4 regions of the Alkalihalobacterium sp. TH-98 genome follow, and region 3 is predicted to be linked to each of the others. Evidence: riboswitches for the same ligand, from Rfam matches in the RefSeq annotation. Region 3 holds a riboswitch; each other region holds the start of a gene.
The links. A riboswitch is a leader RNA that binds a small molecule or an ion and turns the genes downstream of it on or off. The one in region 3 is predicted to bind S-adenosylmethionine.
Positions count from the first base shown of each region.

Region 1: linked by a shared signal. The riboswitch ahead of AC2VNP_RS03335 (methionine biosynthesis PLP-dependent protein) and the one ahead of metK (methionine adenosyltransferase) in region 3 are both predicted to bind S-adenosylmethionine.
Region 2: linked by a shared signal. The riboswitch ahead of AC2VNP_RS07400 (methionine ABC transporter ATP-binding protein) and the one ahead of metK (methionine adenosyltransferase) in region 3 are both predicted to bind S-adenosylmethionine.
Region 4: linked by a shared signal. The riboswitch ahead of AC2VNP_RS15310 (homoserine dehydrogenase) and the one ahead of metK (methionine adenosyltransferase) in region 3 are both predicted to bind S-adenosylmethionine.

Region 1 is NZ_JBYCKM010000009.1:27,744-31,143, forward strand. Features, by position in the region: gene metC (cystathionine beta-lyase) at 1-96, opposite strand, end outside; gene AC2VNP_RS03335 (methionine biosynthesis PLP-dependent protein) at 111-1,217, opposite strand; SAM riboswitch class I at 1,309-1,420, opposite strand; gene AC2VNP_RS03340 (hypothetical protein) at 1,534-1,698, opposite strand; gene prsW (glutamic-type intramembrane protease PrsW) at 1,721-2,356, opposite strand; gene AC2VNP_RS03350 (asparaginase) at 2,393-3,355, opposite strand; gene AC2VNP_RS03355 (YpdA family putative bacillithiol disulfide reductase) at 3,397-3,400, opposite strand, start outside.
Region 2 is NZ_JBYCKM010000017.1:41,212-44,611, forward strand. Features, by position in the region: gene AC2VNP_RS07395 (MFS transporter) at 11-1,252, shown strand; SAM riboswitch class I at 1,336-1,453, shown strand; gene AC2VNP_RS07400 (methionine ABC transporter ATP-binding protein) at 1,648-2,670, shown strand; gene AC2VNP_RS07405 (methionine ABC transporter permease) at 2,663-3,331, shown strand; gene AC2VNP_RS07410 (MetQ/NlpA family ABC transporter substrate-binding protein) at 3,348-3,400, shown strand, end outside.
Region 3 is NZ_JBYCKM010000004.1:71,490-74,889, forward strand. Features, by position in the region: gene AC2VNP_RS00900 (glycosyltransferase family 4 protein) at 1-428, shown strand, start outside; gene metK (methionine adenosyltransferase) at 508-1,710, opposite strand; SAM riboswitch class I at 1,900-2,010, opposite strand; gene AC2VNP_RS00910 (hypothetical protein) at 2,109-2,546, opposite strand; gene pckA (phosphoenolpyruvate carboxykinase (ATP)) at 2,973-3,400, shown strand, end outside.
Region 4 is NZ_JBYCKM010000044.1:50,718-54,117, reverse strand. Features, by position in the region: gene AC2VNP_RS15320 (hypothetical protein) at 1-108, shown strand, start outside; gene AC2VNP_RS15315 (hypothetical protein) at 293-580, shown strand; gene AC2VNP_RS15310 (homoserine dehydrogenase) at 555-1,787, opposite strand; SAM riboswitch class I at 1,964-2,075, opposite strand; gene aspS (aspartate--tRNA ligase) at 2,153-3,400, opposite strand, start outside.

The sequences.
Region 1 (3,400 bases), on a different contig from region 3:
AGCGTGTTGAATTGGCACACTTACAGCACCTGTCTCCTTATCGACTTTCTGATCATTATGCAGCAAGCGTGTTTGAAAAGAAAATTGTTCACTCATTTTATACATCCCCTCTATGAATTCACATGATTAAAGGCCTGATCTAAGTCGTCGATAAGATCTCGGCAATTTTCAATTCCTACTGAAAAACGTAACAAACGGTCGCACACCCCGTTTGCAATCCGTACCTCTATCGGCATATCCGCGTGGGTTTGTGTCGTCGGATACGTCATTAAGCTTTCCACTCCTCCAAGACTCTCTGCAAAAGAAATTAACTTTAATTGTTGTAAAAAAGGATTAACCCACTTAGCATCTTTAATACGGAAAGAAAGCATTCCACCGCGACCAGGATACAGGACTTCAGTTACTGCAGGATGTTTTTCTAAATACGCGGCAATTTCACGTGCATTTTTTTGATGTTGCTCCATCCGAAGAGTTAAGGTCTTCATTCCTCGTATTAGCAGCCACGAATCAAATGGACTTAATATGGCCCCCATTCCATTGTGGTAATAGGCTATTCGTTCACAAAGCTGTTCACCTTTACCTACAATTAACCCTGCAATTACATCATTATGTCCACCTAAATATTTAGAGGCACTATGAATAACGATATCAGCACCTTCATTTATTGGTTGCTGTAAAAGAGGTGTATAAAATGTGTTATCTACAATTAATAGGAGATTATGCTTTTTAGCTAATTGGCCTAGCACTGATAAATCCGCTTCTTGCATTAACGGGTTAGTTGGACTTTCGATAAATAATGCTTTTGTCTTTTTGGTGATTAATTTTTCAAATTCTACTAGGTTTCTAGGGTCACCATAAGCAAATGACAAGCCCCAATTTTTCCAACCATTTTCAAACAAACGATACGTCCCACCATATAAATCGCTTGAGGCTAATATTTCATCTCCTTGCTCAAATAGAGAAAACACAGTTTGAATTGCCGCCATACCTGAACTACAGGCAAATCCTTGATCACCCGACTCTAGTTGAGCGATAGCTTTTTCTAGTACTAACCTTGTTGGGTTTCCTGTTCTTGAATAATCAAAACCAGTTGACTCCCCGATTCCTGTATGACGGTACGCTGTTGAAAAATAAACAGGAGTGTTAATTGTTCCTGTATGTTCATCTAATCGGTTCCCAATTTGTACTAATTTTGTTTCTAGCTGATCTTTGTTCATCATAACTCTCCTCTACTCGTATCAATACAAAAAGCCTTCCTCTTATTAATAAGAAGAAGGCTAAGAAAACGATTTCTATTGGCTATACTTCTTCTTATCTATCAAGCTATACTGACGCTTGCTGGAATTAGCACCTGACTGTATAGATACAGCTGGTTGCTGAGACTTCAACGGGCCATTCCCTCCGTCTCTCTTGATAAGAAAATTAATTTTCAATTTTCACTTGTTACTAAATTACATGAATTATGCAAAAAAAGCAATAGGTTTTGTATGAATAACTTTTTTATTTTAAGCAGACCCCTTCCGCTTTTCTATTTTATTCAGGGGTTGCATCTATTTGTAAGTCATCTTCATTCCCACATACACAACGAATAAATCCTGTTTCATAGTTACCGTCTTTTCCTCGGCTTCCGCGAAGGATAAATTTTTCACCACATTTTTGACAACGAATTACAACACGATATCTTGTGTTTTCAGTCATATTTACACCCCTAACACTCGATCTAGTTTGCCATTTTCACTTTGTGTATACTAAACGTCCACAAGCCAATCATAAATAAAAGCATCGTAATGTGAATATATCTGTCCATTGTTAATAATATTAAATCATAGCTTCCGTGAAGTAAAATGGGAAGCAATAATGAAAATAGCACATAGCGATTACGACGCTTTCTTGAAAACTTCGCTTTCCCCAGATAATACCCCATGATTACTCCAAACAACGCATGACTACTTACGGGAAATAAAGCTCTAAGCCAAGCTGTTTCTAGACCATTTGCTATTATATAAAAAAAGTTTTCTACAGAGGCAAACCCTAATGAAATAGAGACCCCGTAAATAATACCATCATATGTTTTATTAAAAGTTGCATGCTTATACGCAAAGAAAAAAAGGAGAAACCATTTAAAGAACTCTTCAGTAAACGCATACCCGAGAAAAGCAATCGTAAACTCCGAGGTAAATACGCCTTCCACTTCAAATGCATATTGAATGACCATGACTGGAAACACCAAGAGAGCTCCTATAATAAATGTTTTTATGATCATTAGCAATGCTTGGTGACTGACATCATTTTTTAGATAAAAATAACAAAATAAAGCCATGGCTGGACCAGTGGTTGCCGTTATGAGCGAAAACAACGTTCTTCCAATCCTCTCTGAACATCAATCAATTCTTTATATTTTAAACCCTTTTTCTATGTCTTCCCCAGATGAAATTAATACAGCAAGCTTTATTCTTGCTTTTTTTGAATCGTAGTCCTTTCCTAAGAAAACACCTCTTAATTTCAAGTCATGGGCACTACCACGATAGTCATAGGAAGTATGTACTTGTCCTTCTTCAGCACTAGTAGTAACAACTACTTGAACTCCTGCTTTTATAGCTTCCGAAAGATCATCTACCATGTGCGGAGATACTTGCCCTCTTCCTACCCCTTCAAGGACGATTCCTTTTGCTCCCTCGCTCACGGCACATCTTATAAATTTACCATCTGCACCTGCATAGCATTTAATAATTTCCACGTGAGGGAGGTGGTCATTAATTACATAGCAGTCTCTTTCTAGTGGTTTTTGATAAACACTTACAACGTCATTATCGATAATTCCTAAATAACCATAACCAAATGATTCAAATCCTTGCATATTTGATGCATGCACCTTCTTTACATATTTAGCTGACCAGATACGCTCATTAAATACAATCACTGTCCCAATATTATCTAGGCTTTTATCGACTGCAACATATATTGAATTTCTAAGATTTGAATAAACGTCCGTTCCGAGATCATCAGGTGAGCGTTGCGAACCTGTCACAACGATCTTTCTTTGGTCGGTAACAGCTAAATCTAAAAAGTAAGCTGTTTCCTCCAACGAATCTGTGCCATGGGTAACGACAATCCCGCTTACTGATTGATCTTCAAACACTTCATCGATTTTCCTTTTTAATTCGAGCATCCGATCAAAATCGATATGCATGCTTGGAAGCTGAAATAAACTATGGACTTCTACTTGAATATCAGACGGCAATCGGCAAAGTGAAGCTAGTTCTTCACCAGTTAACTCGCCTGATGACAGCAAGCCACTAGCTATTTTCTTGGATGCGATTGTTCCACCAGTTGTAATTAAAGCGACCTTTCTCATATGTCTAATCTCCCTGTCTATTAAATTTTACTTTCCTTTGATCAA
Region 2 (3,400 bases), on a different contig from region 3:
GGTTTGTAGCATGTCAAAATTTATTGGCGATTGGGGTAATCAGCTCAAGAGCTATAACAAAAATGTTCGGTTATTTTTACTCGCATCCTTTTTAGTGAATGTCGGGATGGGCATTTTCATGATCATTTACAACTATTATATACGTGAACTCGGATATGACGACCAGGTAAACGGGAAAGTAATTGCAATGACAGCGATGGCGTCAGCAATCTTTTTATTACCAGCTGGAATTATGAGTGATAAAGTAGGTCGAAAAAAAGTTATATTAGTTGGGGCAATCTTTGCTTCTGTTACGATGTTAACACGATCCGTATTAGAAGCGGAATCGCTGCTTCTTGTTAGTGCGTTTGCCACAGGGATTTTTATGTCGTTTATTCAAGTGTCTTCTATACCGCTTTTAGCGGAAAACTCTACAGAAAAGCAAAGGGTTCATTTATTTAGCTTTAATTTTGCCCTCATCATGGTTGCAAATGTCATAGGGAATGCATTAGGTGGTACGTTAAGTGATGTCTTACAGGCATTATTTTCGTTTAGTGCGTTGTGGAGTGTACGAATTACATTGCTCGTGGGGTCCATATTTTTCTTTACATCTCTCATTCCAATTATGAAGATTAACGAAGAAAGAAAACTTAAGACCGAAAAAACAGCAGCAAGTTCATTTAAAAATATTTTTAAAACACAAAAGTCCGGGCTAAAAATGATCGCTCTTTTTGCCATTGCACAGTTAATTATTGGCTTTGGTTCCGGTCTTGTTATACCGTATTTGAACATATATTTTACAGACCGCTTTGAAATTAGCAAATCACTTGTCGGTATTATCTTATCTTTAGGTCAAGCGATGACAGCCGTTGCGTTTATGATTGGTCCTGCCGTTGTAAAACGTTTTGGTGAAGTTCGTGCGGTAGTTATTTTACAGTTAGCATCCTTACCTTTCCTTTTACTTACAGCTTATACAGAAAATTTATGGTTGGCAGTTATTGGTTTCCTTTTCCGTCAAGCACTAATGAATGCCGGAAACCCTATTCAGATGTCATTAATGATGAGAAGTGTAGATGACTCAATTAAGGGGTTAGCTAACTCAGTAGGGCAAATGGTCTTCCAACTCGGCTGGGCAGTCATGGGACCGGTTTCGATGACGCTTGTCATGATGTACGGGGCGTATTACGGTTATGCTATCGTTTTTACGATTACAGGTTGTTTGTATTTAATTGGTTCGATTTATTTTTATTTAGTATTTAGAAAAGTTAAATAAACATTTATTTAAAACCTGTTGACAACAATTTTCGACACATGTTATTATTCTTTCATTGAGTAAAGTAATTTAATAGCTTCAAGCTCTTATCCAGAGTGGTGGAGGGACTGGCCCGAAGAAACCCGGCAACCTTTGAAAACATGAAAATGTGTTAAGAAAGGTGCTAAATCCTGCAAGGTGAAATGCCTTGAAAGATGAGAGAAAGGACACTAACATTGTGACTAAACCTTTCTGTTCATCTGTTGACGGGAAGGTTTTTTTTATTACCAACACTTACCTACTATCTCTATATAGGAGTTTGCAAGCCTTATTACTAGTAAGCCAATAGGAAAAATATAGATAGATAAATAGATAGATAAGATGGCGAGAGAGAAAAAACGATTAAAGGAGGCACCATGATAAATTTAAGCGGCATTCGCAAACTTTTTAAAACGAAAGATGGAATTGTTACAGCGGTCGACCGTGTTGACTTAGAAATTAAAGACGGAGAAATATTCGGGATCATCGGTTACAGTGGTGCTGGAAAAAGTACTTTAATTCGTATGCTGAATAGCCTTGAGCGTCCGTCTGAAGGAACAGTTACTATTGCCGGTAAAGAGATGTCTTCGTTAAAAGGGAAATCTCTACGTAAAGCACGGCAAGAAATTAGTATGATTTTTCAGCACTTTAACTTATTGTGGTCGAGAACCGTAAGTGAGAATATAGGCTTCCCATTAGAAATAGCAGGCGTACCGAAAGAACAGCGTCAAAAACGAGTGGAAGAACTGATTAAACTCGTCGGTCTAGAAGGAAGAGGCGGTTCGTATCCTTCTCAGCTTAGTGGCGGGCAGAAGCAACGGGTTGGGATTGCTAGAGCGCTCGCGAACAATCCGAAAGTTCTCCTTTGTGATGAAGCGACTTCAGCATTAGATCCAAAAACAACGGACTCAATCCTAGAACTACTCGTAGATATTAATAAAAAACTCGGCTTAACGATCGTTTTGATTACACACGAGATGCATGTCATTCGAAAGATTTGTCACCGTGTCGCTGTCATGGAAGCCGGGAAAGTTGTTGAGATGGGGCCTGTTCTGGATGTATTTAAAAACCCGCAAGCTGGAATTACAAAACAATTTGTAAAACAGGTGACAGATCCAGAGGAAACGAAGGAAACGATCTCTCATATTATTGAAGATGAATCGGGAAAAGTCGTTCAATTAAGTTTTATAGGGGAAGAGACGGAAAAGCCCCTCATTACGAAAATTATTCGGAAGTTTGATATAGAAGTTAATATTCTACAAGGTAAAATTTCGCAGACGCAAGAAGGGGCATACGGAACACTGTTTATCCAGATTGATGGAGATGTCGTAGAAATTGATCGTGCGATTGCTTTCATTCGTGAAGAAGGAGTACAAGTGGAGGTGATCGATCATGTTTAATGAATGGTTTGCAAAAATGAAATGGGACAAGTTGTGGGAAGCAACGGTCGAAACCATTTATATGACATCAATTTCCGTTGTAGCCACATTCGCCATTGGGCTTGTTTTAGGACTTATCTTATATTTAACAAGTAAAGGAAACCTGTGGGAAAACCGTCCCGCTAATCTAATCGTAAGTACGATTGTCAATGTGTTCAGGTCTATTCCTTTTATCATTTTAATTGTACTACTCATCCCATTTACGAGAATGTTAATGGGAACGATGTTAGGAGCAAATGCAGCGCTTCCTGCTTTAATTATTGGTGCGGCTCCTTTCTATGCCCGTATGGTGGAAATCGCCTTAAGAGAAATTGATAAAGGTGTTATTGAAGCCTCACAATCGATGGGGGCAACAAACTGGCAAATTATTTATAAGGTGTTAATTCCAGAGTCTTTACCTGCGTTAATCTCAGGGATCACGGTAACCGCAATTGCTTTAGTTAGTTACACAGCGATGGCAGGGGTTATCGGTGCTGGAGGTCTTGGTCACTTTGCCTATTTAGAAGGTTTCCAACGAAACAATACAACTGTTACCATGGTGGCAACAATCACAATCTTATTGATCGTATTCATTATTCAATGGATTGGAGATTATTTCACATATAAAACTGACAAACGTTAATAAGGGGGAAAAAGAAATGAAAAAGTTCTTAAGTTTAATTGGAGCTGCAGCAATATCTTTATCATTAGT
Region 3 (3,400 bases):
ATGAATATAAAGAACGCTTTAATCAAAACATTACATTCACTGGTTATTTAGCGGGCAATGAGTTAGCTTCTATCTATGCATTAGCAGATTTGTTCGTGTTCCCGTCTACTACTGAAACATTCGGCAATGTCGTTTTAGAAGCTTTAGCATCAGGAACACCGGCGATTGTCGCCAACAGAGGTGGCGTCACTGAGATTGTACATCATGAAAAAACAGGATTAATTTGTGAAGCGAAAAAAACACAATCCTTTATTGATGCCATTGAAAAACTATTAACTGACCATACGCTGCGCTTACAGATGGGCTATGAAGCAAGAAAGTATGCCAGAACACAATCATGGGAAGTTATCTTTGACAACCTTCTGATCCAATATGAGAAAGCTTACGAAATGTCACGTTCACACATTAAGCTGGCTTCTTCTAACTGAGACAAGGCGCTGGTGGTAGACCTCTTCAAAACCTTATCATAAAAAAAAGGAGCGAAAATTCGCTCCTTTCTTTCCTATATTATAGTGCTTCTGTTCTTAAAACATCCGCTTTATCTGTTTGCTCCCAAGGAAGATCAATATCATTACGTCCAAAGTGACCGTAAGCAGCAGTTTGCTTATAGATCGGACGACGAAGATCTAGCATTTTGATAATACCAGCTGGACGAAGATCAAAGTGCTTACGAACAAGTCCTACTAGTACTTCTTCTGATACTTTACCTGTTCCAAACGTATCAACTGAGATGGATACTGGTTGTGCAACACCAATGGCATAAGCAAGTTGTACTTCGCAACGATCAGCTAAACCGGCAGCTACGATATTTTTAGCAACGTAACGAGCTGCATATGCACCAGAACGGTCAACCTTTGTTGGATCCTTACCTGAGAATGCTCCCCCACCATGACGAGCATAACCACCATAGGTATCAACAATAATCTTACGTCCTGTTAATCCAGCATCTCCTTGAGGTCCACCAATTACAAAACGACCCGTTGGATTAATAAAGTATTTTGTTTGTTCATCAATTAACTCAGCAGGGACAACTGGTTTAATGACATACTCTTTAATATTACGTTGAATTTGTTCTAACGTTACTTCAGGGTGATGTTGAGTAGAAATAACGATCGTGTCAATTCTTGCCGGCTTTCCGTTCTCATCATATTCTACGGTTACTTGTGTTTTTCCATCTGGTCGTAAATATGGAAGGATGTCCTCTTTACGTACTTCAGTCAGGCGTCGAGATAATTTGTGTGCTAAAGAAATTGGAAGCGGCATTAATTCTTCCGTTTCGTTATCAGCGTAACCAAACATTAATCCTTGGTCTCCAGCACCGATCGCTTCAATCTCTTCATCAGACATTTGTCCTTCACGAGCCTCAAGGGCTTGGTCTACCCCCTGAGCAATATCTGCAGATTGCTCATCAATTGAAGTTAATACGGCACACGTTTCAGAGTCAAATCCGTACTTCGCTCGCGTATAGCCAATGTTTTGAACCGTTTCACGAACGATCTTCGGAATATCAACGTATGTACTTGTCGTAATCTCACCCGCTACAAGTACTAGCCCTGTAGTTACTGAAGTTTCACAAGCTACACGTGCATTCGCATCATTTGTTAAGATTGCATCTAGAATCGCATCCGAAATTTGGTCACAAATTTTATCGGGATGCCCTTCTGTCACTGATTCTGAAGTGAATAAGCGACGACTTTTCTTTTCTACCATCTAACAGTATCCTCCTTTTACACATCTTTTAGGGTGAATACAATCCTATAAAAGTAGCTTCCCCATAAAATGTGTTAAATATTGATACGGCACTCATTCCCTCACCATCGTGAGTAAAAAATTAAGACATATATAGCCATGAAAACCCTTTTCCTCATGAGGAAAAGGGTTAGACTTATCACCTTTAACCTCTTATCGTTCAAAGCATGCGCTTTGCAGGTTAGCACCTTTTCACCTTTTTTCTAGGTGTTGGTTGCTGGGTTTCTTCGGGCCTGTCCCTCCACCGACTCGGGATAAGAGTATCCGTTCGCGACATATCATAACTTACATAGTAAAAGATGTCAACTATTGCTAGTTGACATCTATAAAAGTCGAAAAAAACAAAATATAAAATGAGGTTAATAAGGTGTATCTATATCTTGATTATTGTTATGGTTTACATTTTGGTTTTGATTTTGATTTTGGTTAGGATTACGATTGGAACGTTGATTAGTCGTTTGATAATGATTCATGTTTTGGTTTGGTTGCATCTGGTTTTGCCTTTGTTGATCCTGTTCTTCTCTAATTTCTTCACGCATTTGCATCCTTAATAATTCATTTTGATTATCTCTCGGTTTCACCTGACTGTACACACCACTCGCCGTTAAACCGATCACTAAAGCAACTAGCACTTCATTTCCCCATTCTCTCGGAATAAACCATAATAGACAGGCTACTCCGATGGCTAGCAATGCACGATACTTTTTATCAATATTAAAAGCATTTCCTACAACCGTAACTAATGCAGCAACGACAGCTGAAACGGTCGCAAGGTCCATTATTGAAATACTGTCCACTGCACTCCCTCCTTTTCCCTCTATACTATGCAGCATAGATAAAAAGGCCACATGATTACTAGTCCTAATTCTATTTTTCACTTATGACTTATCCATTTGCCGTACTTTTCTTAATTTTTTTATTCCTTTAAAATGTAACTTTTTTAACAGTAGATTGCGTTTATGAATGGTACAATTATATATACAGGTTTAAACATTATGATACTTTATAAAAGCGTTTCCAAGTTACAAAAACTGTTTTCCTTCATATATAATAAACCCCATACTAAATTAGACACATGATTTTTCAACTTATTTGCACACAAATTGAAATAATAGTATAGACTATTTAGTAAAATGTGTTATACTAATTTCAACATAAAAAATTAATTGTTAATCCTAACTAACATAATTATAAAATATAAAAAAGAGAGGGTTTTGTGACCAATGAGTACAATTAGCTTCGCTACTGAATTAGAGCATATTTTACGAGGAGAGAATGTTCACCTAGATCTTCCTGTTTCTAAATTAGTCGAAAGGTCACTAATGAGAAATGAAGGTGCTTTAACTTCAACAGGTGCATTAAGTGTAGCTACGGGAAAATACACTGGACGCTCACCTAAAGATAAATTTATCGTTATGGAAGACTCAGTTAAAGACAAAATTGACTGGGGTTCTGTTAACCAACCAATTGAAAAAGAAGTATTTACTAAATTATATAACAAAGTAATGAACTACTTAAAAGAACAAGAAGAACTTTTTGTTTTCCGCGGCTTTGCTGGTGCTGATAAAAGCTATCGTCTACCAATCCAAGTAATTAACGAATATGCTTGGCATAACCTTTTTGCAAAACAATTATTCATCCGTCCATCTCA
Region 4 (3,400 bases), on a different contig from region 3:
TGGAGCCCTTCGTATGAAACAAAGGCTACACGCTCTGATCAGTTTAAGATATCTTTAGCGGGCTCAGAAGGCCTTATTTATGGAAAATCGGCAACATTATGGATTTAGAGGACTGAGAGGACCCTATTTGCTTAAATTCACTAAAAGTGACTATAAATACTAAGGAATAAGGGCCTCTGAGTCCGTTACGTACTAAAAGGCATGCTTCTTAAAGGAATAAGGGCCCTTGAGTCCCCTAAAATTTTATTTCTACAAGCAAAGTTTCTTATCTTTTTTATAAAGGATGTTTTCCATGAAGCCTATTACAACACAAGTTTGCATTGAAGTCGAACAAAAAATCGAATATACGAAGAAGTACACAGTCGAAAGAAACTTCGACATGGAGCTCTTCAATGATAAAATTCGCTCACGAGACAAAGAGTTTCTTTTAGAACATGTATTTGATATTTCTTACCGTCAAGCAACAGAAAAGATTGGCTTTTTGTATTTGCATACAAATCAAGGTGTTTTACCACATCTCGTAAAAACCAATCCAACTCCTTTTATTGATACATTTAAGAAGGTAAAGCGACTTTATTAACAGCTACCTTACCTAATAACGGGTAGCTGACTTGCTGTAATAAAGGAGGTAAGTCATTCAAGGACTTGCCTTTAGTTAATTTAAGGATCACCGCTTGCTTTTCGTAAAAACCGGTTTCGATTTCAACCTCGCTTGATATACTTAGTAAATCCGCATAGAATTGTTCCTTTTCTGGTTCGGAAACAAAGACAATTACACTCAATTCATCGTTGGCTCTATCGTTTTGTTGTTGACTTAATGGACGATTAAACCCTTGAAATTGCTCATGCAGAACAAAATCTTCTACCATACTATTTGCTGTTGCATTCTTCCCTGCACCTGGACCGCTCATCGTAATACGGTCAATGGTTGCACCGTCAATACAGACACCGTTCGTCACTCCGTTAATATTATATAACGGATGATCTTTTGTAACGAATGCAGGTGATACAAACCCATGAATAACCCCAGCTTCAATGGAGGTTCTAGCAATCAATTTTATCGCTAATTCATTTCTTTCCGCAAAATCCATCGCCTCCTCCTCAATGACATTAATCCCCTTACAGGAAAAGTTATTTTCATTCGGCCATGAGTTAAACGCAAGACGACTTAAAATTTGGAGTTTATATAATGCATCATATCCTTCAATATCATCTGTAGGATCCGCCTCGGCATAACCTAATTGTTGCGCTTCTGCTAACACATCAGCAAACGACCGATTTTTCTCTTTCATTTCCGTTAAAATATAATTCGTTGTCCCATTCAATATTCCCGTCACAGAATGAATCGGGGTTGTAGAAAATAACGTTTTGAAGCTATTCACAATCGGTATTCCGCCACCAACAGCCGCTTCAAATCCTAAATAAACCCCGTTTTGGCGAGCAAGCTCTTCAAGTTCTTTACCGTGCTTTGCAATTAATTCTTTATTTGCTGTAATAATCGCTGTACCTGATTGAATGAGCTTCACAATATAGCCTTTAGCAGGTTCAACCCCGCCAATTGCTTCAAAGACAATATCGTACTGTTGATTAAAAAACTCATTAGGGTCACTTGTTATAAGTGTTTTTACTTGAGTATAACCACGATCTTTTGTATCGTCCTTCACGAGAATTTTTGTCACCTGAACTTCAGTTTGAAATATCTCCTTTAGTTCCTCTCTTGAATTCAGTAACCTCTCATAAATACCCGAACCGACTGTTCCGAACCCGATAACCCCAACATTTAACATCCTAAGCTCCTCCTTATATAAAACACTAACTTGCGCCCCGTTAACTCCTCAAGCATTGCATTACCGTTCATTTATACTTAGTACCGGCTCTATTCTTCAAACATCTACACCAACTATTTGTGCATAAAATAAAAAAACCTTTCCGATAAGGGAAAGGTTTTTTTTAAAAACGCCTCCACTTATCTTTCAGAGCAATTGCTCTGCTGAAATTAGCACCTTTGTTTGTCTGGCATACAAACCGGTTGCCGGGCGTCATCGGGTCAGTCCCTCAGCCTCTCGTGATAAGTTTTATATTTACAACTAATTATTTGAATTTTAATAGTTATGATTATAATGCGATTATTCTATCTTTGTCAACTTAAAGTTTATATTTGAACTTTCTTTTCTTCCTCTTTTTTAGGAACGGTAGATAAGTTCAGCTCACGTAATTGTGCCTCACTAACCGAACTTGGTGCATTAGTTAATAAACAACTTGCACTAGCTGTCTTAGGAAATGCGATTGTATCACGCAAGTTGTTTCGGCCTGCTAATAGCATAATAAGGCGATCTAGTCCTAACGCAATTCCGCCGTGTGGTGGTGTACCATATTCAAAGGCATCTAAAAGAAAACCAAATTGTTCTTTAGCTTCTTCTTCAGAGAAACCAAGAGCAGAGAACATTTTTACTTGTACATCACGCTGATAAATACGTTGAGACCCTCCACCAAGTTCATATCCGTTTAAAACTAGGTCATATGCTTCTGCACGTACTTGACCTGGATCCGTATCAAGCAGATGTAGATCTTCTGTTTTTGGACTAGTAAATGGATGGTGAAGAGCGACGTAACGATTAGCATCTTCATCAAATTCTACAAGTGGGAAATCAACTACCCATAAGAAATTGAATTTAGATTTATCGATTAAGTCTAGGTCTTTACCAAATTTAAGACGAAGTGCACCTAAGCTGTCATACACAACTTGTTTCTTATCCGCTGCAAAAAATAATAAATCGCCCGGTTCAGCACTCATCGCTTCACGCATGCCTGCAGCCTCTTCTTCGCTTAAGAATTTTGCGATTGGTCCTTTTAACTCGTTTTCTTCGACTTTAAGCCAAGCTAAACCTTTTGCACCATAAATAGCTACAAAATGTGCTAAATCATCAATTTCTTTACGAGTCAGTTTTGTAGCTGCCCCTTTTACATTCAAACCTTTTACAATTCCACCGTTAGCAATCGCATTAGCAAACACTTTAAACTGTGAGTTTTTCATTACATCTGTTAACTCGGATAACTCTAAGCCAAAGCGTGTATCTGGCTTATCTGACCCATATCGATTCATTGCTTCATCATACGTTAAACGCTGGAAAGGAGTTGAAACTTCAATTCCTTTTAGTTCCTTCATGATTTTTGCCATCATGTTTTCCATCATGGCAAGTAAGTCTTCTTTATCCATGAACGAAGTCTCGATATCGACTTGAGTAAATTCTGGTTGACGGTCTGCTCGTAAATCTTCGTCACGGAAACAACGAACGATTTGATAGTAACGTTCGAATCCAGATACCATCAATAACTGTTTAAAAAGCTGTGGTGATTGCGGAAGTGCATAAAATTCACCATGGTGCACACGACTTGGTAC